DNA from 4 places in the Pseudarthrobacter sp. S6 genome. Region 4 is predicted to be linked to each of the others. Evidence: riboswitches for the same ligand, from Rfam matches in the RefSeq annotation. Region 4 holds a riboswitch; each other region holds the start of a gene.
The links. Region 4 has a riboswitch for thiamine pyrophosphate ahead of thiC (phosphomethylpyrimidine synthase ThiC). Riboswitches for the same ligand answer to the same signal wherever they lie in the genome.
Positions count from the first base shown of each region.

Region 1: another riboswitch for thiamine pyrophosphate. It lies ahead of thiO (glycine oxidase ThiO); the one in region 4 lies ahead of thiC (phosphomethylpyrimidine synthase ThiC).
Region 2: another riboswitch for thiamine pyrophosphate. It lies ahead of thiM (hydroxyethylthiazole kinase); the one in region 4 lies ahead of thiC (phosphomethylpyrimidine synthase ThiC).
Region 3: another riboswitch for thiamine pyrophosphate. It lies ahead of ACQCS0_RS19330 (ECF transporter S component); the one in region 4 lies ahead of thiC (phosphomethylpyrimidine synthase ThiC).

Region 1 covers NZ_CP189581.1:3,071,629-3,078,931, reverse strand. Annotated here, with positions in the region: gene ACQCS0_RS14635 (DNA methyltransferase) at 1-282, opposite strand, end outside; gene ACQCS0_RS14630 (DEAD/DEAH box helicase) at 291-1,988, opposite strand; gene ACQCS0_RS14625 (RNB domain-containing ribonuclease) at 2,281-3,801, opposite strand; gene thiE (thiamine phosphate synthase) at 3,866-4,642, opposite strand; TPP riboswitch at 4,670-4,789, shown strand; gene thiO (glycine oxidase ThiO) at 4,782-6,137, shown strand; gene thiS (sulfur carrier protein ThiS) at 6,134-6,370, shown strand; gene ACQCS0_RS14605 (thiazole synthase) at 6,375-7,190, shown strand; gene ACQCS0_RS14600 (4a-hydroxytetrahydrobiopterin dehydratase) at 7,263-7,303, shown strand, end outside.
Region 2 covers NZ_CP189581.1:1,157,928-1,165,230, reverse strand. Annotated here, with positions in the region: gene ACQCS0_RS05690 (SRPBCC family protein) at 1-246, opposite strand, end outside; gene ACQCS0_RS05685 (hypothetical protein) at 267-1,001, opposite strand; partial or broken gene ACQCS0_RS05680 (nucleoside deaminase) at 1,086-1,232, opposite strand; gene ACQCS0_RS05675 (hypothetical protein) at 1,291-1,413, opposite strand; gene ACQCS0_RS05670 (hypothetical protein) at 1,412-1,558, shown strand; gene ACQCS0_RS05665 (LLM class flavin-dependent oxidoreductase) at 1,676-3,007, opposite strand; gene ACQCS0_RS05660 (3-oxoacyl-ACP reductase) at 3,023-3,787, opposite strand; gene thiE (thiamine phosphate synthase) at 3,802-4,482, opposite strand; gene thiM (hydroxyethylthiazole kinase) at 4,479-5,282, opposite strand; TPP riboswitch at 5,274-5,370, opposite strand; gene ACQCS0_RS05645 (S8 family serine peptidase) at 5,454-6,728, opposite strand; gene ACQCS0_RS05640 (hypothetical protein) at 6,734-7,267, opposite strand.
Region 3 covers NZ_CP189581.1:4,022,412-4,029,714, reverse strand. Annotated here, with positions in the region: gene ACQCS0_RS19360 (Na+/H+ antiporter subunit D) at 1-244, shown strand, start outside; gene ACQCS0_RS19355 (Na+/H+ antiporter subunit E) at 241-786, shown strand; gene ACQCS0_RS19350 (monovalent cation/H+ antiporter complex subunit F) at 783-1,061, shown strand; gene mnhG (monovalent cation/H(+) antiporter subunit G) at 1,051-1,473, shown strand; gene ACQCS0_RS19340 (DUF4235 domain-containing protein) at 1,591-1,854, opposite strand; gene ACQCS0_RS19335 (heme-degrading domain-containing protein) at 1,896-2,438, opposite strand; TPP riboswitch at 2,495-2,636, shown strand; gene ACQCS0_RS19330 (ECF transporter S component) at 2,701-3,351, shown strand; gene ACQCS0_RS19325 (ABC transporter ATP-binding protein) at 3,351-4,991, shown strand; gene ACQCS0_RS19320 (energy-coupling factor transporter transmembrane component T) at 4,988-5,782, shown strand; gene ACQCS0_RS19315 (UDP-N-acetylglucosamine 1-carboxyvinyltransferase) at 5,917-7,303, shown strand, end outside.
Region 4 covers NZ_CP189581.1:2,748,346-2,755,648, reverse strand. Annotated here, with positions in the region: gene ACQCS0_RS13195 (alpha/beta hydrolase) at 1-600, shown strand, start outside; gene thiC (phosphomethylpyrimidine synthase ThiC) at 605-2,422, opposite strand; TPP riboswitch at 2,417-2,524, opposite strand; gene ACQCS0_RS13185 (VOC family protein) at 2,679-3,554, shown strand; gene ACQCS0_RS13180 (hypothetical protein) at 3,668-4,105, shown strand; gene rpsP (30S ribosomal protein S16) at 4,318-4,734, shown strand; gene ACQCS0_RS13170 (RNA-binding protein) at 4,736-4,978, shown strand; gene rimM (ribosome maturation factor RimM) at 5,090-5,635, shown strand; gene trmD (tRNA (guanosine(37)-N1)-methyltransferase TrmD) at 5,636-6,493, shown strand; gene rplS (50S ribosomal protein L19) at 6,737-7,096, shown strand; gene lepB (signal peptidase I) at 7,181-7,303, shown strand, end outside.

The sequences.
Region 1 (7,303 bases), 320 kb from region 4:
GGGTTCCAGGAACGACCAGTAGTCACTGAAGGCGTCATCGTAACGGTGCAGGGCGCCCTTGATGGTGTCGTAGGAACGCCCCTTGAAGCCCACGCGGTCGCCATCCCCGTCGGTCTTCAGCACCATCCGCGTTTCCTGGCGCTTTTGAACCCTGCCGGTGTTGAACGGCGGGTCAACGTATATCAAGGTGAAGGCGCCGTCCGGCAGCGAGGGGAGGAACTCCGCGTTGTCCGCGTGAACCACCAGGTTGCTGCCGTCCGGCGCCCAGACGGTGTCAGTCATCGACGCTGTTATGCCTCGGTGCTGCGCTGCTGCGGGCCGTTGTTGGCGCCAGCCACTACTTCGCCGTTGCGGCGCCGGGTGCGGGTCCGGCTGCGGCGGGCACGGGGGTCCACTTCGGCGTCGGCTGGAGCCGCAGCGGCCGGTTCCGGGGCGGGGCTGGTGCCGGCCGTCGCCGCATCAGAGGTACGACGACGGCGGTCACCGGAGCGTCCGCCGGGCTCGCCGGTGCGGCGGCTGCTGCTGTCGCGTCCACCGGTGCGGCCGGCATCGTGGCTGCTGCTGTCGCGTCCGCCATCGCGGCCACCGCTGGGGCGGGTGTTCTTCTTGCCGGTCTCTCCCAGGTCCTCGAGGACCTCGGCGTCGACGCCGGCCAGCACGCGCTTGTTGCGGGGCAGACGGCCCTTGGTGCCCTGCGGAATGTCCAGCTCTTCGTAGAGGTGCGGTGAGGAGGAGTACGTTTCCACCGGCTCCGGGACGCTGAGTCCCAGGGCCTTGTTGATCAGGCCCCACCGCGGCATGTCGTCCCAGTCAACGAAGGTCACGGCCGTGCCCTTGTTGCCGGCGCGGCCCGTGCGGCCTACGCGGTGCAGGTAGATTTTCTCGTCTTCGACGCACTGGTAGTTGATGACGTGCGTTACGTCGTCGACGTCGATGCCGCGGGCGGCGACGTCGGTGGCCACCAGGACGTCCACCTTGTTGTTGCGGAAGGCGCGCAGGGCCTGCTCGCGGGCGCCTTGGCCCAGGTCACCGTGGATGGCGGCGGCGGCGAAGCCGCGGTCCACCAGCTCCTCGGCAACCTTCGCGGCGGTGCGTTTGGTTTTGGTGAAGATGATGGTGCGGCCGCGGCCGCGGGCCTGCAGGATGCGGGCCACAACTTCGATCTTGTCCATGCTGTGGGCACGGTAGATGAGCTGGCGGATGTCGCGTTTGGTCAGGCCCTCGTCGTCCGGATCAGCGGCCCGGATGTGCGTGGGCTGCGTCATGTAGCGGCGGGCCATGGCGATGACCGGGCCGGGCATGGTGGCGGAGAACAGCAGCGTTTGCCGAACCGCGGGGGTACCGGCGATCAGCGTTTCCACGTCCGGGAGGAAGCCGAGGTCCAGCATTTCGTCGGCCTCGTCAAGGATGACCATCTTGACGTTCTTCAGGACGAGGTGCTTCTGCTTGTAAAGGTCAATGAGGCGGCCGGGAGTACCGACGACCACCTCGACGCCGCTCTGCAGGGCCTCCACCTGGGGCTCGTAGGCACGGCCGCCGTAGATGGTGGTAATGCGGGCGTTGCGCTTGCGGGAGGCGTTCTGGAGATCGTTGGCCACCTGGACGGCCAGTTCGCGGGTGGGCACGATGACCAGGGCCTGCGGTGCGCCGGGAACGGCGAGCTTGTCATAGCCGGCGTCGTCCGGTCCCACCACGCGCTGCAGGGCGGGGATGCCGAAGCCGAGGGTCTTGCCGGTGCCGGTCTTGGCCTGACCGATGATGTCGTGGCCCGAAAGCGCCACGGGCAGTGTCATGGCCTGGATGGGGAAGGGGTGGGTGATACCGGCGTCGGCCAGGGATTCCACGATGTCGGCGCGGACGTTGAAGTCAGCGAAGGATTTTTCCTCAATCTCGTGCGGCTTCTCGTCCGAGATGATGGTTTCTTCGGGTTCGATCGTCTCGATGCCGGAGTCGTCAGTCAGGATCTGGTGGGTATGCAATTCACTCACAGGGGAGTTTCCTTATTCATTTGGGCATTGGCGCTGCCTGCTCAACGGGCCGGCCAACGTGGCCGTTCCGGAGCACGCTCTGGCGCGCAAGCAAATCCAGTGGAAGCCGATCGCGGGCTATCAAAATGCTGGCACTGGTGACCAACGGGTGCATCTCAAGATCGCGTAGGGGCGGGCTTGTTGAATTCAAAATCAAGGAAATCAACGACCGGGCATCCATATCTACTTCTTCAGTCTAGCCGCAAGGACCGGGAATCCCGGCTTTGGGCCGATCAGGCCGGGCACTGATGGTTCAGGCCAGCAGCTCAAAGTGGACCTCGCGCGCGGCAATATCGGAGGAGATCAGGCGGACCCGCACCTTTGTGCCCGATTGCAGGTCGCCGGCGCAGCGTGCCGTCACGGCGGGTTCGGCGATCTGGATGATCCCCGAGGGGCCGTTCCCGTTTTTCGCAGCCCCGTTTTTCGCAGCGCCGTTCCTGGCTCCGTTGCCGTTTTTCCCGTTACCGTTTCCGTTGTCCTTTTGTGGCTTGGAGCCGGAAATCACGATCGCTTCGAATTCCTGGCCCACATGGTTGACCAACAGCGCGGCCTCCACCGTGTCCAGCGCCATGCGTTCCATCCGCGATGCCAACTGGTCGGATCCGGCCATGATCTCCGGCAGGGACGGCAGGGCTTCCCGCGCCCAGTCCGGTACCGGCTTGCCGTTGCTCAAGGCTTCGCAGATTACCAGGACAAAGCGGTCGATAAGGCGCCGGAGCGGTGCTGTGGTGTGGGCATAGGCGGCGCCGATGGCGGACTGGACGGCGTCGTCCGGGACGGTGCCGTCAAACGCCGTGTAGCTGGCACCGCGGAACAGCATGCCAGCGGAGTGCAGGATGGCCAGTTGCCGGGGCACTGTCGGATCAAGGCTGCGGAGGTATTCGCCGTAGCTGATTTTGCCGTCCCACGGCTTGCCCAAGGCCTCGGTCTGGAGGCGGAAGTGGCGCAGGGAGCGCTCGTCCGGCGCCGGCATGGTGCGCAGGATGCCAACTTTTCCCGCCAACATGAGGTTCGCCGCCGACATTCCGGTCATCAGGGAAATCTGGGCGTTCCAGTCCTCCACCGGAAGCTGCGGTGCCGCGGCAATCCGGTAGCCGCCGTCGGGCAGTTGCACGATTTCCTGCTCGGGCATGTTCAGGCTGGCGCCGCCACGCTGCCGCTCCAGTTCAACCCGTTTGAGCCCCACTTCCTTCAGGAGCTGCAGCACGGGACCGGGCGTCCCGGCGTCGAGTTCGGCCTGGACTCCCTTGTAGCTCAGCTTGGCCCTGCTGCGGATGGTGGCCCTGCGGATACTCACCGTGGAGACCTGTGCGGTGTTGTCCAGCCCGAATTCCCACACGTAGGCGGAACAAAGCTGCCCGGCCAGGAGGCTGCCCGCTCCTTCGCTGATGACCTCAGGGTGCAGCGGGATCCGGCCGTCCGGGGCGTAGAACGTTTGGCCGCGGCGCCGGGTCTCTGCATCCAGCACGCCGCCGGGGCGGACAAAGGACGGCACATCAGCGATGGCATAGAGCACGCGGTAGCCAGCGTCCGCGCGCTCGATGTACAGCGCCTGGTCCAGGTCAGTGGAGGACGCCGGATCGATGGTGAGGAAGTCCACCTCTGTCAGGTCAGCGCCCGGCAACTCGTGTGCGGCCACCGCCGCTTCCGCGTCCCGGACCGCCTCCGCCGGGTAGGTTCCGGGAAGTTCCAGCTCGGTCCGCAGGGCGCTCAGTGCCGCCGCGAGCTCGTTGGTCTGCTCGTGGACATTGGGGGCCAACCGATGATGTGACACGAAAATCAGGTTAGCCCGATTTGCATGGATCGTGCACGCCCACGGTCCGCCACGCGGGGAATTGTCAGGATGCGCCTGCGTCCAGGGCCGCCACGAGTGCTGCAGCCGCCGCTGCGGGATCGGGGGCTTCGGTGATGGCACGCACCACCACAATCCTGCCGGCACCGGCCTCCACTACCTGCTCCACGTTGCCAAGATCGATGCCTCCGATGGCAAACCAGGGCAAGGTGGCCTGGGCGCCGCCGGCAGCGCGGACTGCTTCGGCAGCGTACCGCACCAGCTCAAGGCCGACACCGGCCCGGCCGGGCTTGGTGGGAGTGGCCCAGACCGGTCCGACGCAGAAGTAGTCCAGGCCGCGTTCGGACGTTAGCCCGCCGGACAGCCGGATGGCGCCTTCGATCTGTTCGGCGGTGTGCGTGGACAGCCCGACCGCTGTGGGTGCCCCAAGCAGGGCGCGGGCGGAAGCGACCGGCAGGTCTTGTTGCCCGATGTGGAAGACGGGGGCGCCGGACAGCATAGCGACATCTGCACGGTCATTGACGGCCCATAACTTTGCGTGGCGTTCGGCCGCGGCCTGAAGCACGGCCAGCAGCTCCAGCTCCTCCGCCGCCTCGATCGCCTTGTCGCGGAGCTGGATGATGTCGACGCCGCCGGCAAAAGCCGCGTCCACAAACTCGCCAAAGTCGCCGCGGTCACGGCGTGAGTCGGTGCAGAGGTACAGCCGGGCGCTGTGCGGGAGGCCCGGGCCTATGCCGCCGGTGGGATCTGTTGAGATCAAGGATTCGGGTGTGGAAGAGCTGGCTGAGGGCGTGCCTGCAGCGGCGAAGGATTGCGAGTTCATGGAAACCAGCCTAATTCCCCTAAACTGGGCAGGTACTGCGGGAGCCCGTTGCAGCCGTCACAAAGCGGCCGGGCTGAGAGGGCGTCAGAGCCGACCGCTTGACCTGATCCGGCTAGTACCGGCGTAGGGAAGGAACCATATGCCCCCCGCAATAAGCAGCCCGCCTGAGACTGCATCATTCCGACCGGACCCGGTGCTGCACGCCGACGTGGCGGTCATCGGCGGTGGAGTCATCGGCCACGCCATAGCCTGGGAGGCCCGGCGGTCCGGCCGTTCCGTTGTGCTGATCGATGACGCGCCCGGGAGAGGCGCCAGCTGGGCAGCCGCCGGCATGCTGGCACCTGTAAGCGAACTCCACTATCAGGAGGAAGACCTCCTGGAGCTGATGCTTGCATCCTCCGGCCTGTGGCCCGGTTTCGCGGCAGACCTCGCCCTGGCAGGGGCTGGCGAGACCGGATACCTGACGACGCCGACCCTCGCCATCGGCGCGGACGCCGCGGACCGCAGGGCGCTGATGGACCTCCGGGCCGTACAGCAGGCCAGCGGCCTGGTGGTGGAACCCCTGACTGTCCGTGAGGCCAGGTCCTGGGAATCCCTGCTCAGCCCGGCCATCTCCTGTGCCCTGGACATCCCCGCAGACCACCAGGTGGATCCACGGAAGCTGGTGGCGTGCCTCCAGGAAGTCCTGGCCGTCCACGAACCGGGAGCAGAAACCGCCGTGGCCGGTGCCCGCGGGGGATTCGCCGTTGACCAGCGGGCCGCCGCCGTTCTTTGGGAGGACGGACGCATCTGCGGCGTGGTGCTCGCTGACGGCGGAACTGTCCACGCCGGGGAGACGATTGTGGCCAACGGATTGGCGGCGGGGTCGCTGGAAGGCCTGCCTGCTGGGCTGCACCTGCCCCTGCGACCCGTCTACGGTGACATCCTGCGCCTTGCTGTTCCGGAGCACCTGCGTCCGCTCCTCACCTCGACAGTCCGCGGAATAGTCCATGGTGTGCCGGTCTACATCGTTCCCAGAGGGGACGGCACGGTGGTGATCGGGGCGACGCAACGGGAGGACGCGCTCGCCGGGACAGGCGATGGTGCTGTCTCGGCCGGCGGCGTCTACCAGTTGCTGCGTGACGCCCAGGTCCTGGTGCCGGCCGTCTCGGAGCTTGAACTCCTGGAATGCACGGCACGGGCAAGGCCGGCGACCCCGGACAACGCGCCGCTCCTGGGCCGCGTACCGGTTTCCGCACCAGGAACAGGAAACCAGGAGAGCATGGAGAACATTGCCGGACTGATTATTGCCACCGGGTTCTTCCGTCACGGAGTGCTCCTTGCTCCGGCGGCGGCAGCGATCTGCCGGGAATTGCTCGACGGCCGGACGGATCCTCGTTGGGGGGCGCTCAACCCGGCCCGCTTTTCAAGACAGCACCGCACAACCGGCACACAGTCCACACCCAAGGACATCAGCAACATGAAGGACCTCGACCCTCAGAAGGAATCAGCATGAACATCACCCTCAACGGCTCGCGCCATTCCGTGGCGGACGAAGCCTCCATCACCACCCTTATCAGTCAGATCACAGGCCGCCCCCTCGCAGCCAACGGTCAGGCGACAGACGGGCAGAAACTCGGCGTCGCCGTCGCCCATAACTCCGAAGTAGTACCCCGCAGCCAGTGGTTCGTCACGGCGCTCGCCGAAGGTGACGACGTCGAACTGGTCACAGCAGTCCAGGGAGGCTGACACCATGACAGTAACCAGCAACATCAGCTCACAGAACCTGCCCGAAGCCGCTGACGGGCTGATGATCGACGGCGTCGAGCTCGGCTCCCGCCTCATCATGGGCACCGGGGGAGCCCCGAGCCTCGACGGGCTGGGCGCTGCCCTGCTGGCGTCCGGAACCGAACTGACCACCGTGGCCATGAGGCGCTATTCGCCGGCCGAATCGGGGTCCCTTTTCCAGCTCCTGGTGGACCACGGGATCCGGATCCTGCCCAACACTGCAGGCTGCTTCACCGCCCGGGACGCGGTTATGACGGCGGAACTCGCCCGCGAAGCGCTGGAAACCGACTGGCTCAAGCTGGAAGTCATCGCCGATGAACAGACTCTGCTGCCGGACGCCGTGGAGCTGGTGGACGCCACGGAACAGCTTGTAAACCGCGGCTTCAAAGTGTTTGCCTACACCAACGATGACCCGGTCCTGGCCCTGCGGCTGGAAAATCTGGGTGCTACCGCGGTTATGCCGCTCGGAGCGCCCATCGGCACCGGCCTGGGAATCCTGAATCCACACAACATCGAACTGATCGTCTCGCGCGCCTCGGTGCCCGTGGTGCTGGACGCAGGCATCGGCACGGCATCCGACGCCGCACTGGCCATGGAACTTGGCTGTGACGCCGTGCTGCTGGCGACCGCGGTCACGCGTGCGCAGAACCCGGCACTCATGGGGGAGGCCTTCAAACACGCCGTCATCGCCGGTAGGCTGGCGAAAGCGGCCGGCAGGATTCCGCGCCGCGAGCACGCTTTGGCGTCATCGGCCATGGAAGGCCGGGCAGAGTTTCTCTAGGCCTTCTCCTCCAGGCCGGGCGCCGTCGGCAAAGGCCGCGGCGGGCTCACCAGACGAGCCAAGGAGGCCGCCATGGCCGGCAAGCATGACACACTCACACGCGAGCGGGTCGA
Region 2 (7,303 bases), 1.6 Mb from region 4:
CTCGCGGCCGCGCTCCGCGGCCACTACCTGCGACCGGGTCTCCCAGGTCCGCTGCGGCAGCTCATTGCGCCCGGTGAACCAGGCCCCGGGCTGGCCTGCCGTTTCCTCGTCGTCCCACCAGCACGATGTACAGACGGGGCTCCACTCGCCGGTGCGGGTGATGTCCGAGACCAGGTCGTAGAGGGTCTCGGCTGACGCCTGGACCGTAATGGACTCCTGGTACTGGCGGATGCTGGTCTGATGCATGGGTCCATCCTTACAACCGCTCACTTCTTCTGCCGCCGGCTGCCGCCGTGCCAGTCCTCCTGCTGACCGACGGTGTCCGCGGCGACCCCGAAAGCAGGAAGCTGAGGCTGCTCGCGCAGGCTGCGCTTGAGCTCGGCGAATCCAGGGAAGCGTGCCAGCCCCACCACGTGGTCCCACAACTCGGCGGCCGACTCCCCGTCCGGCAGCCGGCTGATCACCGGGCCGAAGAAGGCCACGCCGGCCGGTGGCTCAAAGTGGATGATGGGTGTTCCCACGTCCTTACCGGTCAGGGCCAGCGCCTCATCCGTTTCTTGCCGAATTTCGAGGTCCCAGGACTCGTCGTCGAGAGCTTCCGCGAGCTCCAGGGGCAAACCGGCCTCGGCGAGGACCGGCTCCACAAACTCACGCGTGCCGCGCCGCTCGCGCACCTCTTCCTCGGTGCCCTGGTCCGTGTCCGGGGCGGTTTCGAAGATGTGTGTGCCGCATGCCTTGTACAACCGGGCGATTGACTCACGGCCGTGCTCCGCACGTGCCTTGGCCGCCACCCGCAGAAGCCGGAGCCCGGCGGTGTGTCCGGCTTCGTACTCGGGCGGAAAATGGGCGTCATAGTCAATATCGGCATTGACCTGGCGCAAGGAGATGAACCGCCAGTCCACGGTGTAGTCACGCTGGGCCTGCACCTGCCGCACCCATTTGCTGGTCATCCAGGCGAAAGGGCAGACCGGGTCGAAATAGAAGTTGATGTCGGCATTCATCTGTCCACCCTTACACCGGCTGGTGACGTACGTCCAATCGGCCGCGCCAACATCGTCAGATGGCCTCGAGAACAGGCCCGGGGCCTATTCAGCAATGTCCTCCGCCCACAGCTCCGGGTTGTCGGCCTGGAAGGTGCGCATCATGTCCACGCACCGCTGATCGTCCAGGACCACCACCTCAACGCCGCGCGAACGCAGGAGCCCCAGTTCGCCGTCGAACGTGCGCGCCTCCGCCAGCAGCAACGGATGGAACGACGACGGCGGGACCACCTGCCGCCGTCGACCTCCGTCAGCGTGCCAGGCCGAGGAAGACGGCGAGCGACTGCTCCACAGCAACCATGGTTGCGGAATCGATTCTGCCTATTCGCTGGCCGAGGTTAGCGCGCCGTCCCGTCGTCAGCTTGTCCACCATGATCTGGCTGCTCTGCGCCAGCCTGCCGGTGCTGCCCTCCGACGTGCCCACGTACAAGCGTTACCGCCTGGACAGCCTGGACAGCCTGGACAGCCTGGAATTATTTGAGGCACGCCGCCTACGCATCCTGAACGCAATCAGGTAGCAACCGCTGCGTCCTCGACTGATCACCAAGTCCGGCATTAACAGCATCGCGAACGACGTGCTGGTTGGGTAGACGTAGCCCTTTGGCGGGCGATGTAAGGTCGGCCCCAAGTGATCCTCAGCCCCGCCGGCCGACGGCGGCGGGCCGTTCAAGGCCCAGGTGTCCGCGCAGTGTTCCCGCGGTGTAGCGGCTGCGGAAGAGACCCCGGCGCTGCAGGACAGGGATCACTTGGTCCACGAACTCGTCCAGGGACTCCGGCAGCAGTGGTGGCATCAGGTTGAAGCCGTCGGCGGCACCTGATGAAAACCACAGCTCGATCTGGTCGGCGATCTGCTCCGGTGTTCCCACCATGGTGCAGTGTCCCCCGCCGGCGGCCAGCCGGCCCAGCAGTTGCCGCACCGTGGGCTTTTCCGCTTCGATGATCCGCAGGATGGTTGTGTAGCGCCCCTGCGGTCCGGTGAACTCACTGGCTGGCGGCAGGGACGGCACTGGGGCATCCAGCTCCCACCCGCTGCAGTCCTGGCCGATGAAGGTGCCGAGCTGCGCCAGCGAGTGCGCGGCCGGGAGCAGCGCGTCCACCTCGGCCTGCCTGCGGCGGGCCTCCGCCTCGGTAGCACCAATGTAGGTGACCAGGCCGGGCATGATCGCCACGTTGTCGGGGTTTCGACCGGCCAGCGCAATTCGCCTTTTCATGTCGGCGTAGTAGTCCTGCGCGGAGGGCAGGTCATACGCCACGGCGTAGATCCCCTCGGCATACTGGCCTGCCAGATCGCGTCCCTGTTCCGAGGCGCCTGCCTGGAACAGCACTGGCCGGCCCTGGGGCGGCCGGGGTACCGTCAGCGAGCCCTCAACACGGAAATGACTTCCTACATGATGCAGTGGCTGAAGCTTGTCCGGGTCAGCGTAAACGCCGGCGCGGTCCATCACCAGCGCATCATCAGCCCATGAATCCCAGAGCCGCACCGCCACGTCGATGAATTCGGCCGCCCGCGCATACCGTTCCCCGTGGCTGGGCATCGCGTCCAGCCCGTGGTTGCGCGCTTCGGCGTCGAACATAGACGTCACCACGTTCCAGCCCATCCGCCCACCGCTGATGTGGTCGAGGGATGCCAACATCCTCGCGGCGTGGAAGGGCGTGTAGAAGGTGCTGGATACGGTGCTGACCAGACCTATCTTGCTGGTGGCACGCGCCATGGCGGCCAGGGCGGTCAGCGGTTCAAGGAACCACCTCGGTCCCTGGTCCGGATCGCCCACGCTGTGGCCGTCGGCGAAAAACACCGCATCGAAGAGTCCACGTTCGGCGCTTTGCGCCAGCTGCTCATAAAAGGCAATGTCGCTAAGCCGCTCGACCGGCGAGTCCGGCCTCCGCCAGGCGGCCCCGTGGTGGCCGCAGCCGAAAAGGAAGGCGTTGAAATGGAGTTGGCGCTGGGTTCCGTCCGTGTCCTGCATGGCCGTCCCTTTCCGCTAGTTCATGACCAGGCCGCCGTCGACCACCAGGTTCTGGCCGGTGACGGAGCGTGCCCACGGGGAGGCGAAGAAGAGGATGGCGTCAGCAAAGCTGGACGGCGTGGTGACCTTGCGCAGGGGCGTGGCGGCGGCGATGTAGTCGAAGACTTCCTCGGGTGTGGCGGCGCTGGCGTCGGTGGTGCGAAGCAACCCGCCGGAGACCATGTTCACCGAGACGTTGTGCTGGCCCAGGTCCGCGGCCATGGTCCGGGTCAAGGCCAGCAGCGCGGCCTTCGCGGCGGTGTAGTCGTGGTAGGGAACCACCGGGTTCTGGAACAGGTTGGTGCCGATGTTGATGATCCGGCCGAACCCGTTCTGCAGCATGCCCGGCAGGGCCTGCTGGGTGGTGTTGAGCGCGCCGCGGACGCTGCCGGAAAACTGGGCTTCGAATTCCGGCCAAGTGATGCCGGCCGCGGAGGAACGGGCGTCGCCATTGAAGGAGAAGTCGGCCAGGGCGTTGTTGACCACGGTGGTGACGGGGCTGCCGAAATGTTCCTGGGCGTCGGTGAGCATAGCGGCCACCTGGTCGGCGTCGGTCACGTCCGCTTGCAGGGCCACAGCCTGGCCGGGACCGTACTTTGCTGCCAGGGCTTCGCTCTCCTCGGCGCTGTTGCGGTAATTGATGACAACCCGGGCATCTTGCTCGGCAAAGGCCTGGACGATGCTGTGGCCGAGGCCGCGTCCGCCGCCGGTAACGAGGACGAGCTGTTCTGGGATTTGCATGGTTTTTCCGCTTTCTATCGGTTGGTGTTCTGACGGCCCCACTGGGCCACAAGTTCTTCGGCGCTGCGCTCTGGATCATCAGAGGCGCAGATGGCAGAGACCACTGCTATGCCCGCCGCTCCGGCAGCACGCAGCGCATCAACGTCAGGGGATTCGATCCCGCCAATCGCTACGCAGGGCAGGGGCGTGGCGGCCGCGATCCGCCCGAATCCGTCAACGCCCAGCGGCGCCGGGTGGTCCGGCTTTGTGGCGGTCGGCCGGATGACCCCTACCCCCAGGTAGTCCACCGTCCCCGGCGGCAGGGCATGCAGCACTTCCAGGTGGCCTGGGGTGTTCGCCGTTAGTCCGACGACGGCGTCCGGGCCTACCAGTGCCCGGACCCGTTCCACGGGAAGATCGCTTTGCCCAACATGGACTCCATGCACGGCGGCCCCTTCCGCGCGGGCGGCAAGGAACACGTCGATCCGGTCATCCACCAGCACCGTAGCCGCGTGCCCGACGGCGTCCGCGGTCTGCAGGACCAGCTGGTACAGATCAGCGGTGCTGGCGGTTTTCTCGCGGATTTGGACTACCCGAACGCCACCGGCCACCGCCGCGCGGACGGTCTCCACCACTCCCCGCGAACCGCACAGCTGGGTGTCGGTCACCAAGTAGATGCCCTCAATACGTCCGGGCGCCCAGTCCCCACCGGTCATGAAATGACCACGCGGGAGGTGAACGTTCGAGCGTCAATACCTGCCAGAGCGTCAAGGAATGCGACGGCAAAGCTGCCCGGGCCGCGGGCGCCGTCAGCTGCCATGTCTGCTGCCACAGTGTAGACGGCGGTGGCCGCCGCAGCAGCAGCCAGCGGATCGTCGTCGACGGCGAGGAAAGCGACGGTGACCGCACCCAGGGCGCAGCCTCCCCCGGTGACCTGGGTCAGATACGGGTGGCCGTTGCTGATCCGGATGACGTCCGTGCCGTCCGTGATGACATCTGTGGGGCCAGAGACCGCAAGGACGGAGCCGTAGCGGCGGGCAAGGCCGCTGGCCGCTTTAAGCGCGGCTTCGGGCCCGTCCACGGCGTCGACGCCGCGTCCGCCCTGACCTTCGCCGGCAAGCGCCAAGACCTCCGACGCGTTGCCGCGCACCGCCGTCGGCCGGTAATTCAGCAGCTCGGCGGCGAGGGCCGTGCGGACCGGCAGAACGCCGACAGCCACTGGGTCCAGGACCCAAGGTGTCCCGGCCTCCGTGGCGGCGTGCACCGCCTCGCGCATGCCGGCCTGCTGTTCTTCATGCGGAGTGCCGACGTTCACCAACACTCCGGACGCAACCCGTGCGAACGGCCCTGCCTCAGCAGGGACATCAACCATCGCCGGTGCCGCGCCTAGGGCAAGCAGCACATTGGCGGTGAAATTCGTCACCACCGTGTTGGTCAGGCACTGGATCAGCGGCGTGGTTTCCCGGACACGTTCGAGCATGGTCCAAGCATGGTTAGGCGTCAGGCGAATAGTCATCCGCGACATCCCTTCGCTAGTCCGAACTAGATCAGGTTCAACGGGTGTTCTCTCAGCCCCTACCAGCAGGGCACCCCGTGTCACTAACGCACAACTCTACTCTCTGGTGGACAGTGGAAAAATGTCCGGCCGGCACGCGGGCCTTGCTATCGTCATCAACAACAGCGCCCGTTACGGCCCTGGCTTCACACACCCAACCTCTTTGCAAGCGTCCACCCGGCCATGCACCCAGTAGCTGCCTGTGCCGGCTATGGGTTTGGCAGAGGATTCCACCTGTTTGCGGACTGTCGTGTTTGACGTGCCTGCGGGCGTAATCCACACCAGCGCGGCAACTGCGGCCACGATAGGCGAAGCCATGGAGGTTCCGCTGGCAATGTCGTAACCCTTCGCGCGGTTGTTCTGGCTACCCAGCGTGAACTCATGATTCGGGAACGTCGAAAACACGCTGACACCCGGAGCCGCCACGTCCACCCACCTGCCGTACGTCGAAAAGGATGCCTTCAGGTCGTTGTTGTCCGTGGCCGCAACCGCGATGACGTTCGGGTACGCGCCCGGGTAAATTTTGGCCTGGGTACCGCCATTCCCGGCAGCGGCAACGATGACCCTCCCCGCCTCCCACGCCTTGTTGACCGCAGCTTCCAGGGTGCGTGAAGAGACGCGCTGTCCCAGGCTCATGTTGATCACCTTTGCATCATTTTCCACCGCCCAGTCGATGCCCTTGGCAATGGCCGAACTGGAGCCGGTCCCGGAGTCGTTGAGGACTTTGACGTCCAGGATGGAGCACTCCGGGCACACACCGGCCACACCGGCGGTGTTATGGACGGCGGCGACGATGCCGGCGACGTGGGTGCCGTGGCCATATTTGTCGTAGTCCTCAGCATTCACGATCTGCTTGTCGGTGAGGTTGGTCCGCGCAACCACCTGGCCTGAAATGTCCGCATGGTCCACTGCCACCCCGGAGTCGATGATGGCCACTCTGACGCCGCTCCCCTTGGAGCGGGTCCAGGCTTCGACGGCGTCCACGTCGGCGTCCGGTGTGCCCGCGGCCACCTCCACCAGATAGTCCGGGTTGTTGTTGAAGAATGACTGACCGTTGTTCTGCAGGGCATACTGGCGGCCGAAGAAAGGATCATCGGTAGCGGCAGTGACCAGCTGGTCCGGCTCGGCGTACTCCACTGCCGGGTTCCGGCTCAAGGCGGTGACGAGCTGCAGTTCCTTGCCCGCAGGTACTTTGATGAGGCGGGCGCCCGTGCTGCCAATGCCGCCGCCGTCGCTCAGGCCATGCTGGCGCAGGACGTCAGGCGCGGCGGCGTTGTCACGGAATTTGACCATGATCTGTCCGACGATGTGTGAGGACTCGGGAGCTGCGTTGCTCGGGGCCGCCACGGTGATTCCGCCAAGCGCCATCGTTGCCGCTGCGAAACTGGCCACTATAAGTTTTTTCATGGCGCTTATCTTGCGCGAACAGTGACTGGTTGGATACCCCTCGTGGTGATTTCGATGATGCAGGTGGCTGCGATGGCGGTGAGGACGAGCACCACGGCGAACATGGACCGGAAGCCCAGGGGCTGGGCCATCAGCTGGCCCACGTAGCCGCCCACTCCCCCGTTGATGGCAGCGATGATGCCCACGGACGTGCCGAACACCCTGGCCTGCAGGTTCTCGTTGAGGACAATGTAGGCGAGCGCGAAGCCGGCGCTGGAGACGCCCTGCAGGGACCGGCCGGTGATGAGCAGTCCAGGGTGGGCGCGGTGATGCAGAGGATGGTGCCGGCGCGGAAGATGTTGGACGCGCAGGCGGCTGCCGGCGTGGACACCACGGACGTTGCCATCCTGCCGGAGCCGACCGGAACCGCGCTGATCGTGGTGGACCGCGAGGACGCGCTGTTGTGGGTGTTCCGGCTGGAGCTCTAACGCGCGACGGCGGGTGTCCGCCTTCTGGACTAGGTTCACGGCGCGCCGTTCCCGCCTGATGGGCTCGAACATGCGGACAGGTGCTGGATAGAGCCGACCACACAGCTT
Region 3 (7,303 bases), 1.3 Mb from region 4:
GGATTCGGACACCGGCAGCCGGGCCGGCCGCAAGAACGTCACGCTGCTGCCCCGGACCATGGTGGGTTCAACGCTGGGCCTGGTGGCGCTGGGCGTGTCACTGACGGTCTTCGCCGGCCCGTTGTTCACCGTCTCGGACCAGGCCGCCCACGAAATGCTGGACAGATCCGCCTACATTCAGGCCGTTCTGGGCGAGGACACGCAGGTTCCCCCGATGGCCCTGAAAGACGGAGGAGGCAAATGAGCCGCCGGCGGATTTCCCTGCGCCAGGAACTGCCCCTGCTGGTATGGCTGGTGATCGTCTGGGGCGCCCTGTGGCAGGACCTCAGCCCCGGCAACCTGCTGTTCGGCGCGTTGCTGGCCGTGCTCGTGGCCCGGATGTTCTACCTGCCGCCGGTAGAAGTCAGCGGCCGCTTCAACATTCTTCACGCCGTGCCATTTGCCCTGCGTTTCCTGGGCAGGGTGGCGGCAGCGAGCGTTGAGGTCATGTACTTGGCGGCTGTCCGCGGCCCCCGGGTCATCAGCTCCGTCGTCGCAGTGCCGTTGCGGAGCCACCAGGACCTCATGGTCACCGCCACCGGGCATGTGATCTCCCTGATCCCGGGCTCCCTGGTGGTGGAAGTGGACCGGTCAACGTCCACCTTGTACCTCCACGGGCTCAACGTCAGCAGCCCGGAAGAGGTCGCGAACCTGCGCAGGGAAGTCCGCTCGATCGAGGCGGACCTGATCAGGATCATGGGTTCCCGCGAAGAACTCGAAGCAATCCGGCAGGAGGCCGCAGCATGATGCAGACCGTTCTGGCTGTTACGGCAGTCATTCTTTCGCTGGCAGCGGCGGGAGCCATCATCAGGATCTCCCGCGGCCCGTCGCTGCTGGACAGGGTGCTGGCCTCCGACGTCCTGCTTGCGATCCTCGGCGCGGCCCTGTGTATCGATATGGCCGTCAACCGGCACCTGAACAACCTGATGCTGCTGGTGGCGCTGTCCATTGTCGGCTTCATCGGGTCAGTGACAGTTGCGCGCTTTGTGGCCGACCGTCGGGAGCAAGCCAATGAATCCTGAGGCCGGCGTGGTTGATAACGTCATCGATACCGTGTCGGCGGTGTTCCTGCTGGTGGGTGCCCTCATGTCCCTCGCCGCCGCCGTCGGACTGCTCCGCTTTCCGGACCTGCTCAGCCGCATGCACGCGGCCACCAAGCCCCAGGTGCTGGGGCTGTTCCTGCTCCTTGCGGCCATCGGCCTGCAGATGCGCACCTGGTGGGTGTGGCCCGCGCTGCTCGTGGCCTGGATTTTCCAGCTGCTGACCGTGCCGGTTTCTGCCCACATGGTGGGCCGCGCCGGGTACCGCACCAAGCACCTGCACCGCGAGCTGCTCAGCTCCGATGAACTCGACGCCGTGGTTCAGAAGGCGGCACAATCCGCCCGGGATGACTCCTCCCGGGATGAAGCGGACGACGGCGGCCGGCGGGGCTGAGCCTCATTCGTCGATGCTAGTGTTCCGCCCCGCGCGCGAGTTTTTGTCCAGATAACACGGCGTCAGTGCCGGTTGGAGGCCTTTAGCTGGACAAAAACTCATGGGTTGGTGGTGCGCTTAGACGATGTCCTGGGACTTGGCGAAGCGGGTAATGGCCCGCTGTGTGCCGCGGTTGGCCAGCACCTGGATGATGGTGCTGACCGAGGCCGAAATAAGCGCGAACGTCAGCGCCGAGCGGAGGCTCGTGGGGGTGTCTTCATCCTTGCCGGTGGGAGGCTTCCGGCCCGTGGACTTTTCCCACACGGTATTGACCATCTTGGTGCCGACGAATCCGGCGCCGAGGCTGATTGCAGTGCCGAGCAGCTTGATGAACAGGTTCATTCGTTGAACTCCTTGTGAGCGGATCCGGGACTGCCTTTAGCCTAACCCGGCCGCATCGACTCCAGAATCTCCCGCAGGGCCTCCACCACGAGATCATGGTCCTGCTGTTGGGGCAGGCCCGAGACCGTCACCGTGGCTACGGCACCCACGCCGGTGACGTAGACCGGGAAGCAGCCGCCGTGGGCCGCGTAGACGGTTTCGTCGTACCAGCCGTGGTCCTCGATCCGGCCGCCGTGCAGCCGGCCGCGGAGGCCCACCAGCAACGACGGGATCTCATACCTGGCGGCGGTGCGCTGCTTCGCCCGGATCCAGTGCTCGTTGTCGGGGGTGGCCCCGTCCAGGGCAACATGGAAAAGGACCTGGTCACCCTTCGTGATGTCGATCGCGATAGGCAGCTGGCGCGATTTGCCGAGCTCCACCAGCAGCAGCCCCAGGTTGAGGGAATCATCCCTGGTGAAATGGGGAAACTGCAGCTCGCTGACCTCGCCCTCGATGCGGGCGATCAGGGCCTCCAGCAGCCCCGCCGGCTGGGGCACCGTCGCATCGGGATTGAACGCAGTCACAGTCGGGTTGTTGGCAGTCATGGCCCACAATCTACCCCGCCCGCGGTGTAAACTGGAGCACGCCCATCAGGGCAGATTTATTACGACAGGGGAGCGCCGCCGTCGGACATCACTGGCATTGCCAGGGACCCGCAGGCCGGCGCTGAGAGTGCGGACAGCCGCAGACCCTCGAACCTGATCCGGTTAGTACCGGCGCAAGGGAGTCGAGTTCTCGAAGGGTCCGGCAACGGCGGCAGCGCCGCTTACCGGGGCACTTTCCCCTCCTGTTCCTCAGGAGGACAATATGACAACTGCAGCATTCAAAAAGACCGGCAATACCTGGCGTGTTGTGGACATCGTGGTGGCGGCGCTCATCGCCATCACCGGCGGCGTGATCTTCTGGGCGTGGTCCCAAGCCGCCGGCATCGTTTCCGCACCGATGAATGCCGTTTACCCCCCGCTGACCGGCCTGATCGCCGGCGGCTGGATGATCCCGGCAGTGCTGGGCATGCTCATCATCCGCAAACCCGGCGCGGCGCTCTTCTGCGAAACTGTGGCCGCCACCGGCGAACTCATCATGGGCTCGCAGTACGGCGCCACGGTGCTGATCTCCGGACTCCTCCAGGGCCTGGGCGCCGAACTGGTGTTCTTCCTGCTGGTGTACGGCAACTTCCGGTTCAAATCCTCCCTGCACCAGAAATACAACCTCATCGCCGCTCTGCTTGCCGGTGCCGGGGCGGGGCTGTTCTGCGGCCTCAACGACTCGTTTCTGCCGTGGGGCTGGAATATCGCCTACGAGCCGGGCGACAAGCTCGCCTACATCGTGTTCTGCACCATCTCCGGCGCGGTGATTGCGGGCGCGCTGTCCTGGATCGCCACGCGCGGCCTGGCCAAGACCGGTGTGCTGAGCTCGTTCGCGTCCCGGAAGGCAGCGTCGGAGCCCGTCTTCAACTGATGACCGCTTCCGACGCCGTCGCTTCCGGAGTGCGCCCCGCCACGGTATCCGCCCGTGGCTGGGGCTGGCGGCATGCCGGCCGTTCCGCCCCCGCCGTCCATGGGCTCGACCTCGACATCGCTCCCGGCGAGCGGGTGCTGCTGCTGGGCCCGTCGGGCGCGGGCAAGTCAACGCTGCTGCACGCGCTCGCGGGGGTGCTGGGGGATGAAGGAGACGACGCCGACGAAACCGGTTCGCTGCTGATCGACGGGGTGGTTCCCCGCGGGCAGCGCGGCCGCTCAGGCCTGATGCAGCAAGACCCCGAAACGCAGGTAGTTCTGTCGCGCCTGGGTGACGACGTCGCCTTCGGCGCCGAGAACCTCGCCGTTCCACGGGACGAGATCTGGCGGCGCGTCCATGAAGCGCTCGACGACGTCGGGCTGCGAAGTACCGGGGCCGGCGCTGTTTTGAACGCCAATGGCACTGGTGTGGACGCCGACGGCGGGCCAGGTGCCGCCGGGCTCCCGCTGGACCACCCGACGTCGGCTCTGTCCGGCGGACAGAAACAGCGTCTGGCGCTGGCCGGGATCCTCGCGATGCGGCCCGGGCTGATCCTGCTGGATGAGCCCACCGCGAACCTGGATCCCGCCGGCGTGCTGGAAGTCCGGGACGCTGTGGGCCGCTGCCTGGACAAAACCGGCGCCACACTCGTTGTGGTGGAACACCGCGTGTCCGTCTGGAAGGACCTGGTTGACCGGATTGTGGTGCTCCAGCCGGGCTCCGCTGCGGGCTCCGCAGGAAGTTTGGCCGCTACATCCGCTGTCCTCCTGGACGGGCCGCCGGATCAGGTGCTCGCGGACGCACGGGACATGCTGATCGGTGCGGGCGTCTGGGTGCCGGGGTATGTTCCGGCAACCCGGAGCCGCGCGTCCGCAGGCTCCGGTGAGCTGCTGCTGGCCGCCGCGGACCTGGCAGTCTCCCGTGAGCGTCCGCGGCGCCGCGGCTTCCGGACCATCCCACCGGTGCCGGTGCAGCAGGGCATCACAGCCCAGGTCCGTTCCGGCCACGCACTCACCATCACGGGGCCCAACGGCGCCGGGAAGTCAACGTTTGCGCTGACGCTCGCCGGATTGCTGGCGCCGGTGGCCGGGAAGGTGGCTGCCGCCGTCGAGCTTTCCGCGGGCGCCGGGATCGATCCGTTCAAATGGAAAGCCCACCAACTGATTTCCCGCATCGGAACCGTGTTCCAGGAGCCCGAGCACCAGTTCGTTACCGGCCGGGTGCTGGACGAACTGATGTTCGGTCCGCGGCATCTGGGCCATGGCGAGGAGCGGGTCGAAGAGCTGCTGGAACGGCTGCGCCTGACGCACCTGGTGGAAGCCAATCCGTACACACTGTCCGGCGGCGAAAAGCGGCGCCTGTCGGTGGCCACCGTCCTGGCGGCCCACCCGCGTGTGCTGGTGCTGGACGAGCCGACGTTCGGCCAGGACGCCAACACCTGGGCCGAGCTCGCATCGTTCCTTTCCGAACTGCTGGACGCCGGGACCTCCGTAGTTTCCGTGACCCACGACCAGGAATTCAGCGCCGTCCTGGGCGGGGCCGAACTGCGGCTTGGCCCGGCCTCACGCGGCGGCGCCCGCCAGGAAGCGGGTGCGGCATGAGGGATGCCCTGACTCTCCGCGGCAACCAGGCACCGCTGACGCGCGCCAACCCGTTGGCCAAGTTCGCCGTCGTTTTCCTCATCACGCTGGTGCTGGCGCTCTCCATCGACTGGGTGTCCGCCTCGGTGGCGATTGCGGCGGAACTGGCGCTCTTCCCGCTGGCGGGCCTTAGCCTGCGCCTGTTGTGGCAGCGCGGCTGGCCGCTCATTATCGCGGCAGCCCTGGGCGGCTGGAGCACAGCGATCGTCGCGGCCGATAGCGGCGCTGTACTGCTCGACGTCGGGATCTGGTCCATCAGCGAAGGTTCCCTGCAGCTGGGAATCGGTTTTATGCTCCGCGGCCTCGCGATTGCCCTCCCGGCGATCCTGCTCATGACCTGCACGGACCCCACCGATCTCGCCGACGCGCTGGCCCAGAGAGCCCGGTTGCCGCACCGGTTTGTCCTCGGCACGCTGGCCGCGATGCGCCTGGTGGGACTTATGGCCGAGGAGTGGCAGACCATCGGCATGGCGCGGCGGGCCCGCGGGGTGGGCTCGCAGGGCACCCCGCTGCAACGGCTGCGGGCCACCCTCGGGCAGAGCTTTGGCCTCCTGGTCCAGGCCATCCGCCGCGCATCCCGTCTGGCCGTCACCATGGAAGCGCGCGGTTTTGGCACCGGGCAGCGGACGTGGGCCCGGGAATCCACCTATTCGGCGCTGGACGCCTGGGTGCTGGCGGGCGGCGTGCTGATCGCGGCGGCGGCCGTGGTTGCCGCGGCCGCGATGGGAACCTGGAACTTCGTCTGGCGTTAGCTCGATCCTGCCGGGGCGCCCTGTCTGCAGTGTGCGGTGTATCGAATATCGCATGGGGCGGGTATTCCGGCCGCCGCGCCGTGACTTGAGAGCCAAATACTCTGGCATTAGCTCATTTGTGATATTTCTTGTATATGATTCAGGAAACCGCCGAGCATATCGCCGCCACACTCAGGGACGCCCGGACCGAGAAAGGCTGGACCCAGGGCCAGCTCGCGGGCGCGCTGGGAACCAGCCAAAGCGCCGTCGCCCGGATGGAGCAGGGCAAGCAGAACCTGAGCCTGAAAATGATCCAGCGGCTCGAAGCCATTCTCGACCGCAGCATCGTCAAAGTGGGCAGACCGCAGATGACGCACCTGCGGATCGAAGGCGGCCGCACGCTTTCCGGGGCGGTGGATGTCAACAGCAGCAAAAACGCCGGTGTGGCGCTGCTGTGCGCCAGCCTGATCAACCGCGGCACCACCGTCCTGCGCCGACTCGCCCGGATCGAAGAGGTCAACCGAATCGTCGAGGTCCTGACCAGCATCGGCGTCGAGTGCACGTGGCTTAACGACACAGACCTCGAGCTCCGCCGCCCGGACGTCCTGGACCTTGACGCCATGGATGTGGACGCCGCGCGGCGCACACGCAGCGTCATCATGCTCCTGGGCCCGCTCCTGGACGAATCCGCGGAATACCGCTTGCCGTATGCGGGCGGGTGCGACCTGGGCACGCGCACCGTTGAGCCGCATATGCAGGCGCTGCGCCAGTTCGGGCTCTCAGTGGAAGCCACGGCCGGTTTCTACGCCGTCCAGGCTCCGCCGCCGGACACTCATGACCGCTCCTTTGTGCTGACGGAGCGCGGAGACACCGTCACCGAGAACGCAATCATGGCAGCGGCGCACCGCCGCGGCACCACCGTCATCCGCAACGCCAGCCCCAACTACATGGTCCAGGACCTCTGCTTCTACCTCGAGATGCTGGGGGTGAAGATCGACGGCGTGGGCACCACCACCCTGAAGATCACCGGGCAGCCGCTCATCGACGTCGACATTGAATATTTCCCGTCCGAGGATCCCATCGAGGCCATGAGCCTCATCACCGCCGGCATCGTCACCAACTCAGAGGTGACCATCCGCCGCGTCCCCATCGAGTTCATGGAGATCGAACTGGCCACGCTGGAGCAGATGGGCCAGCAGCTGGAGATTTCCGGCGAGTACGTGGCGCGCAACGGCCGCACCCGGCTGGTGGATGTGACTACCAAACCGTCTGAGTTGCGGGCTCCGGAGGACAAGATCCACCCGATGCCGTTCCCCGGCCTGAACATCGACAACTTGCCGTTCTTCGCGGTCATTGCCGCCAACGCCCATGGCCAGACCATGATCCATGACTGGGTCTACGAGAACCGGGCCATCTACCTCACCGAACTCAACCGGCTCGGCGCCCAGGTGCAGCTGCTGGACCCGCACCGGATCTACGTCAATGGCCCCACGAAGTGGCGGGCCGCCGAGGTGGGCTGCCCGCCGGCACTCCGCCCCGCCG
Region 4 (7,303 bases):
CCCCTGGAGTCCTCGTTCGCCGAAGACACCGCCATCATCCTGAGCTCTCTGGCCGATGACGGCCGCGGTGCCGCCGGCGGCCATGTTGTGGCCCACGCCGAGGGTGCCATTGCGGCCATGATGGCCGCCGTCGATCGCCCCGATCTGGTGTTTTCCCTGACGCTGATTGAACCGGCGTGCTTGTCTCTGACCGCCGAACAGCCGGCCACGTCTGCTCACAGGGCGCTGATGCAACCGCTGTTCGATGCCCGGCACCAACTCAGTGATGATGATTTCCAGCGTGAGTTCGTGCGGAGAATGTTCGCGGCAGACCTGCAGGAGCCCGCCACGCCGGAGGAAAAACGGTCGGCGCGCCGGCTCCGGTTGCAGGCGCCGTCCTGGGAGGCCCCGCTGCATATTGTTCCGGGCGTCCCCACCATGGTCCTGACGGGCGGCTGGGAACCGCTCTACGAGGAGATCGCCGGATATCTGCAGGAAACCGGTGCCCTGCACCGCATTGCTGCGGGAGGACACCGGCCCCAGGACTCTGTCGAAGGTGACCGTGCCATCCGGTCGTTCATCGCCGCCGTAGGCAGGTCACGCTCGGTTCAGGCTTCCTGAGCCGTCAGCTCCCGGCCGGAATCCGAAGCTCCGGGAGGTAGACCTTCCCGCCGGCGGCCAGGAACTCCGCACTCTTTTCGCGCATCCCGCTGTAGGCCTCGGCGATGGCCGCCTGCGAATCTGCGGAACCGTATTCGTCCCTGATGTCCTGGCTGATCTTCATGGAGCAGAACTTCGGGCCGCACATGGAACAGAAGTGTGCGGTTTTGGCCGGTTCGGCGGGCAGAGTCTCGTCATGGAAGGCCTCCGCCGTGACGGGGTCCAGGGACAGCGCGAACTGGTCGCGCCAGCGGAACTCGAACCGGGCCTTGGACAGGGCGTCGTCCCGTTCATGGGCGCCGGGGTGGCCCTTGGCGAGGTCGGCTGCATGGGCGGCGATCTTGTAGGTGATCACCCCGGTCTTCACGTCGTCCTTGTTCGGCAGGCCAAGGTGCTCCTTGGGCGTGACGTAACAAAGCATGGCGGTGCCGTACCGGGCGATTTCGGTGGCGCCGATGGCGGACGTGATGTGGTCGTAGCCCGGGGCAATGTCCGTGACCAGCGGCCCCAGTGTGTAGAACGGGGCGCCCTTGCAGAGCTCCTGCTGGCGTTCCACGTTCTCGCGCACCAGGTGGAACGGGACATGCCCGGGACCCTCCACCATGACCTGCACATCGAATTCCCACGCCCGCTGCGTAAGCTCCGCGAGCGTGTCCAGCTCCGCAAACTGGGCGGCATCGTTGGCGTCCGCGGTGGCTCCCGGGCGCAGTCCGTCGCCCAGGGAGAACGCGACGTCGTACTTGGCGAAGATCTCGCACAGCTCGTCGAAGTGCGTGTAGAGGAAGTTTTCCTGGTGGTGGGCCAGGCACCAGCCCGCCATGATCGCACCGCCCCTTGAGACGATGCCGGTGACGCGGTTGGCCGTCAGCGGCACGTAACGCAGCAGCACACCGGCGTGGATAGTCATGTAGTCCACGCCCTGCTCGCACTGCTCAATGACGGTGTCCCGGAAGATTTCCCACGTCAGTGCGTTGGCCTCGCCATTGACCTTCTCCAAGGCCTGGTAGATGGGCACCGTGCCGATGGGCACGGGGGAGTTGCGGATGAGCCATTCCCGCGTGGTGTGGATGTCATCGCCGGTGGAGAGGTCCATCACCGTATCGGCGCCCCACTGGGTGGCCCACTGGAGTTTGTCCACTTCCTCGGCAATGGAGCTGGTCACCGCGGAGTTGCCGATATTTGCGTTGATCTTGACCAGGAACGCCTTGCCGATAATCATCGGTTCGGATTCCGGGTGGTTGATGTTGTTGGGGATGATGGCGCGGCCGGCAGCGACTTCGCTTCGGACAAGCTCCACGTCGCAGTTCTCGCGAAGGGCAACGAACTGCATCTCCGTGGTCACCACACCCTGCCGTGCGTAGTGCATCTGGGTGACGTTCCGGCCGTCGACGGCGCGGCGGGGCACCGGCTGTGCCCCCTTCCACTCCGCAGAGGCTGCGCCGCGCCGCACGGCCGACTTGCCGTCGTCGAGCAGGTTCCGTTCCCGTCCGCTGTAGGGCTCGGTGTCGCCGCGGGCGGTGATCCACTCCGAGCGGAACGGGTTAAGGCCCACCACCGGATCGCTGCCCGGCCCGGCCGTGCGGTAGGTCCGGAAAGGCCCGTTCGCCGAGCCGTTCGGCGACGGTTCCAGTGCGATCTCGGTCACGGGAACCCGGATTCCGGTGGCGTCATCAGTGATGAACGCCAGTGAGTGGGACTTCAGTGACTGGGTTTCAGGCTGGAACGTTTGATCCTGGTCGGCGTCAGTTTGGGCAGGGATCAGCTGTGTTTCTTGTGTATTCAATGAATACTCACTTCCTTCGCCGGCATTACCCGGACAGGTTCAACGGTCGCAGGCAGCGTCAGCCCGATCTCAGCCCTTACAAGGGCTCCCGTGTGGTCAACTCGAAACTACCACAGGCCGAGGGCGGCCAGGTGACGGCAATCACGGGACCGGGGTCGCAATCTGCCCCTCCAACCACTTGAATTAAATTGAAGCTTCAAGTAAATTAGTGGCATGGCCGCCTTCGCCCCGAAGGCCAACGGACCGGGAGCGTTCAATGACTGCAGAAGCCACCAGCCGGGATCTCCTTCCCGCCGACCTCTCCATGGGCACCGTCATGCTCAAGGTGGGCGACATGAAGCTGATGACCGACTATTACCAGCGCGCACTCGGCCTGGAGGTTGTGGCCGAAGAGGACGGCGGCGTCTACCTTGGCCGCCTTCAACGCCCGCTCGTCCATCTCGCGGCCGCCCCTTCGCTGATCCTTCCTGGCAGGGGAGAGGCCGGGCTGTTCCACACCGCGCTGCTCTTTGACAACCAGGCATCGCTGGCTGCCACGGTGGCCTCTGCGGCCCAATACGAACCCCGGTCTTTCACCGGCAGCGCCGACCACCTCGTCAGCGAGGCCTTCTACTTCAATGACCCCGAAGGCAACGGCATCGAACTGTACTGGGACAGACCCCGCGAAAACTGGTCCTGGAATGGGAAGGCTGTAGTGATGGACAGCCGGGCACTGCCGCCGCAGCGCTACCTCGAGCAGCACCTGACCCAGGAATCCGTGGCCGGCCAGCGGGCTAGCGAAGCCGGCGTGGGCCACGTCCACCTCCAGGTGGGCGACGTCCAGTCAGCGCACGATTTCTACGTGGGCACGCTGGGCTTCGAAAAGACCGCCGGCTGGCACGGGCAGGCGCTGTTTGTCTCGGCGGGCGGGTATCACCACCACATGGCCATGAACGTCTGGAACAGCCGCGGAGCCGGTCCCCGCAGGGACACCCTGGGCCTGGGCGAAGTGCTCATCGAGGTCCCTTCCGGGGATGACGTCGGAGCGCTCGCCGACCGCCTGATGGTCGCCGGTGTAGCCTCGCACCACACGGGCGCCGTGCTTCGCTTCGAGGACCCGTGGCGCAACAATATCCGTGTCGCCGTCCGCTGAGTGCGGATGCCAAAAGAGCGGCCTGCCTTGTACTAGGCTGATTCTGAACGGACGGGGCGGCACCTGATGCAGCCCTTCCGGGCCGCACCGTCGACGGAATAAGGGCTGTTCCCATGGGCTTCACTGAAATTTTTGTTTCCACTCACGATGCCGCGCTGAAGCGGGCCGTCGTCCTGGATGCGGGCGGCTCCCCGGCGGGCGAGGGTCTGCGGATTCCCGGAATCAGCGATTTCGAAATCGAGCAGCTCGGCGATCTTGCCGGTGCTGCGGTGCACGCCGGCGGCGCGGACTATGAACTGGCCATGGTGGACGTGGCGAGTGATTCCCTTCTCGGGGTTCCGCCGGCCATGGTGCGTGCGCTGGCCGACCTGCTCAGTTATGAGACTGAGGGGGAGGGTAATGTCCTGGATGACGTCGCTGAAAAGTGGGCCGCCCAGGATGACATGCCCTTCGGCGTGGCCGAGGCCCGGACGTACGTCAAGAAGGTCGCCGAGCTGGCGAACTCGATCGATGACGCCGCGCGCACCGGTGTCTACGTCTGGTCGTCGTAGGCCGGCCGTGGCCCGCCGGGTCCGACCGGCTGCCCCATCCCGACGTGTCAAGTCGAAATCCGGCCGCTGATCTGGCACAATAAACAGGTACTCGATCTGCGTGGCCCCTCTCTCCGCGTCCGGATCCTGTCCTTTGAACCCTCAAGTATGGCCCGCCCCACGGGTGCAGAACGTCGGTTTACCCCTTTTCTGAAACAGGAGTGACCACAAAAGTGGCCGTAAAGATTCGCCTTAAGCGCTTTGGCAAGATGCGCGCACCGTACTACCGCATCGTCGTCATGGACGCACGCTCCAAGCGTGACGGCCGTGCCATCGAAGAGATCGGCAAGTACCACCCCACCGAAGAGCCCTCATACATCGAGGTTGACACGGACCGTGCCCAGTACTGGCTCGGCGTCGGCGCGCAGCCGTCCGAGCAGGTTGCCGCGATCCTCAAGATCACCGGTGACTGGCAGAAGTTCAAGGGCCTCCCGGGCCAGGAAGGCACCCTGAAGACCAAAGCTCCGAAGGTTGCCTTTGTTGCCCCGGAGAAGGGTTCCGTGATTATCCCGGAAGCCATCACCAAGAAGTCAAAGCAGTCTGACGCAGCCGAGGCCCCGGCCGAAGCAGAGACCACCGAGGCTGAGTAGATTGCTGGCAGAAGCGCTCGAACACCTTGTCCGGGGAATCGTTGATTCGCCTGACGATGTCAAGGTCAGCTCGAAGAACAACCGCCGCGGGGACACCCTCGAGGTTCGTGTTCATCAGGATGACCTGGGACGGGTGATCGGCCGCCAGGGCCGTACCGCACGGGCATTGCGCACCGTTGTGGCAGCACTGGCAGACGGCGAACCGGTCAGGGTCGACGTCGTCGATACCGACCGCCGCCGTTAAGCGCTCAGCAACATCAGTTTTTGCTCCGGCCCTTCCACCAGCAACGGTGGAGGGGCCGGAGTGCTTTCACCACATCGCCTAATCCGGGCACGATCACAGACAGAGGAACAGATGCAGCTTCAGGTGGCACGAATCGGAAAACCGCATGGAATTCGCGGCGAAGTGACGGTCCAGGTGCTGACCGACGCTCCCGGGGACCGGTTCGTTCCCGGTACGGAGTTTGTGGTGGAGCCTGCATCCGCCGGCCCCCTCATTGTTGAGAGTGCGCGGTGGAATAAGGACATCCTGCTGCTCGCGTTCGAGGGAATCGAAACCCGCAACCAGGCAGAGACCCTGCGTGGCGCCAAGCTCTTCATCGAAACCGAAGAGCTGGACGAGGACGACGACGAAGGCTGGTACGAGCACGAGCTCGTGGGGCTCGAAGCCCGCGTGGGTTCGCGGGTAGTCGGCAAGGTCGCCGCCCTGCACACGTTGCCTGTCCAGGACCTGCTCGTGGTTGAAACACCGGACGGCAAGGAAATCCTGGTCCCGTTCGTGGAGCAGATCGTTCCCGAGGTCAATGTGGTCGGCGGTTTCGTCCTGCTGACTCCGCCGGACGGACTCTTTGAGGTCAACGACGGTGAAGCCGCTACCGGCGCCCCGGAGGAAAACGCGTAGATGAGAATTGACGTCGTCAGTATCTTCCCGGAGTACCTGGCGCCCCTGGAACTCTCGCTCATCGGCAAGGCCCGCCAGGACGGCCTGCTGGACCTGCGAGTCCATGATTTGCGTGATTTCACCACGGACAAGCACCGTTCAGTGGACGACACTCCGTACGGCGGCGGTGCCGGCATGGTGATGAAGCCCGAGCCGTGGGCGCAGGCGTTGGCTGCTGTCGCCGGCGCCGGTCAAGCCGAAGCAGGCGCCGAGGCCGCGGGGGGAAAGCCCGCCAGGCCGGTACTGATCGTCCCTTCGCCGGCTGGGGAGCGCTTCAGCCAGGCCCTGGCGTATGAGCTCGCCGAAGAGGACCAGCTGGTTTTCGCCTGCGGTCGCTATGAGGGCATCGACGAGCGTGTCACCGAGTGGGCGGAAGAGTACTTCAGAGTTCGCCCCATGAGCCTTGGCGACTATGTCCTGAACGGCGGCGAAGTGGCCGTTCTGGCGATGGTCGAAGCCATCGGCAGGCTGCTGCCGGGCGTGGTGGGCAACCCTGATTCGTTGGTGGAAGAGTCACATTCGGACGGGCTGCTGGAATACCCCGTATACACCAAGCCCTCCAGTTGGCGGGGCAGGGAGGTCCCTGCCGTTCTGCTGAGCGGCAACCACGGGAAGATCGCTCAGTGGCGCCGCCACGAGCAGTACCGGCGGACGGCGAAACGCCGCCCGGACCTGCTGGAAACGTTCGACGCCGGGAAGCTGCCACGTGCGGACCGGACGGCTTTTGGCGACCTCGGGTACGACGTCGTCGACGGTCACCTCCGGGCGCGGCGGCAGGCCGGGACCAACCACGACGCCGGAACCGACCCGTCAGCCTGAACCGGCGCGGCAGCGGTCGGCGGCGGTTGGCTGTAGGCCTGTGAGTGTGGCAAAATTAGTCTTTGTGTCTGCTGGGTCCGCACCTGCCACAGGGGGAGCGCCACCAACAGCTGGACACCCCGGGACCTTCAATCAGTGAAGGAACCGGACCCACTTAACTTTCGGCGGTAACTCCCGGGGCTTCCGGGCCTGCCCGCCGTGACCCAAAGTGAATGACCAGTGGCGTTCACCAGGAGTGCAATCATGCATATTCTCGATTCCGTAGATGCAGCCTCGCTGCGCACCGATGTTCCCGTCTTCCGCGCGGGTGACACCCTCAAGGTTCACGTGAACATCATCGAAGGCAAGAACTCCCGTGTCCAGGTATTCCAGGGCTTCGTCCTGGGCCGCCACGGCGACGGTCTGCGCGAAACCTTCACCATCCGCAAGGTCTCCTTCGGCGTCGGTGTGGAGCGTACCTTCCCGGTACACTCCCCGATCATCGACAAGATCGAGGTCGTCTCCAAGGGTGACGTGCGTCGCGCAAAGCTGTACTACATGCGCGATCTGCGCGGCAAGGCTGCAAAGATCAAGGAAAAGCGCGACTTCCAGCCCAAGAAGTAAGTCCCCAGGGACCTACAACGCAGGCCCCAGCCGGCCCAGGCCAGCGCCGGAGCCCTTCGCAACAGCGCCCCAGGAATACGGATCATGGACCAGACAAAACGCCAGCCCAGAAGAATGGGCTGGCGTTTTGTGTTTCTGGCGGTTCTCCTGGCCGTGGCTGTCAGCGGCCTGGTTCGTTCCCTGTTGCTGGATGTCTACTACATTCCG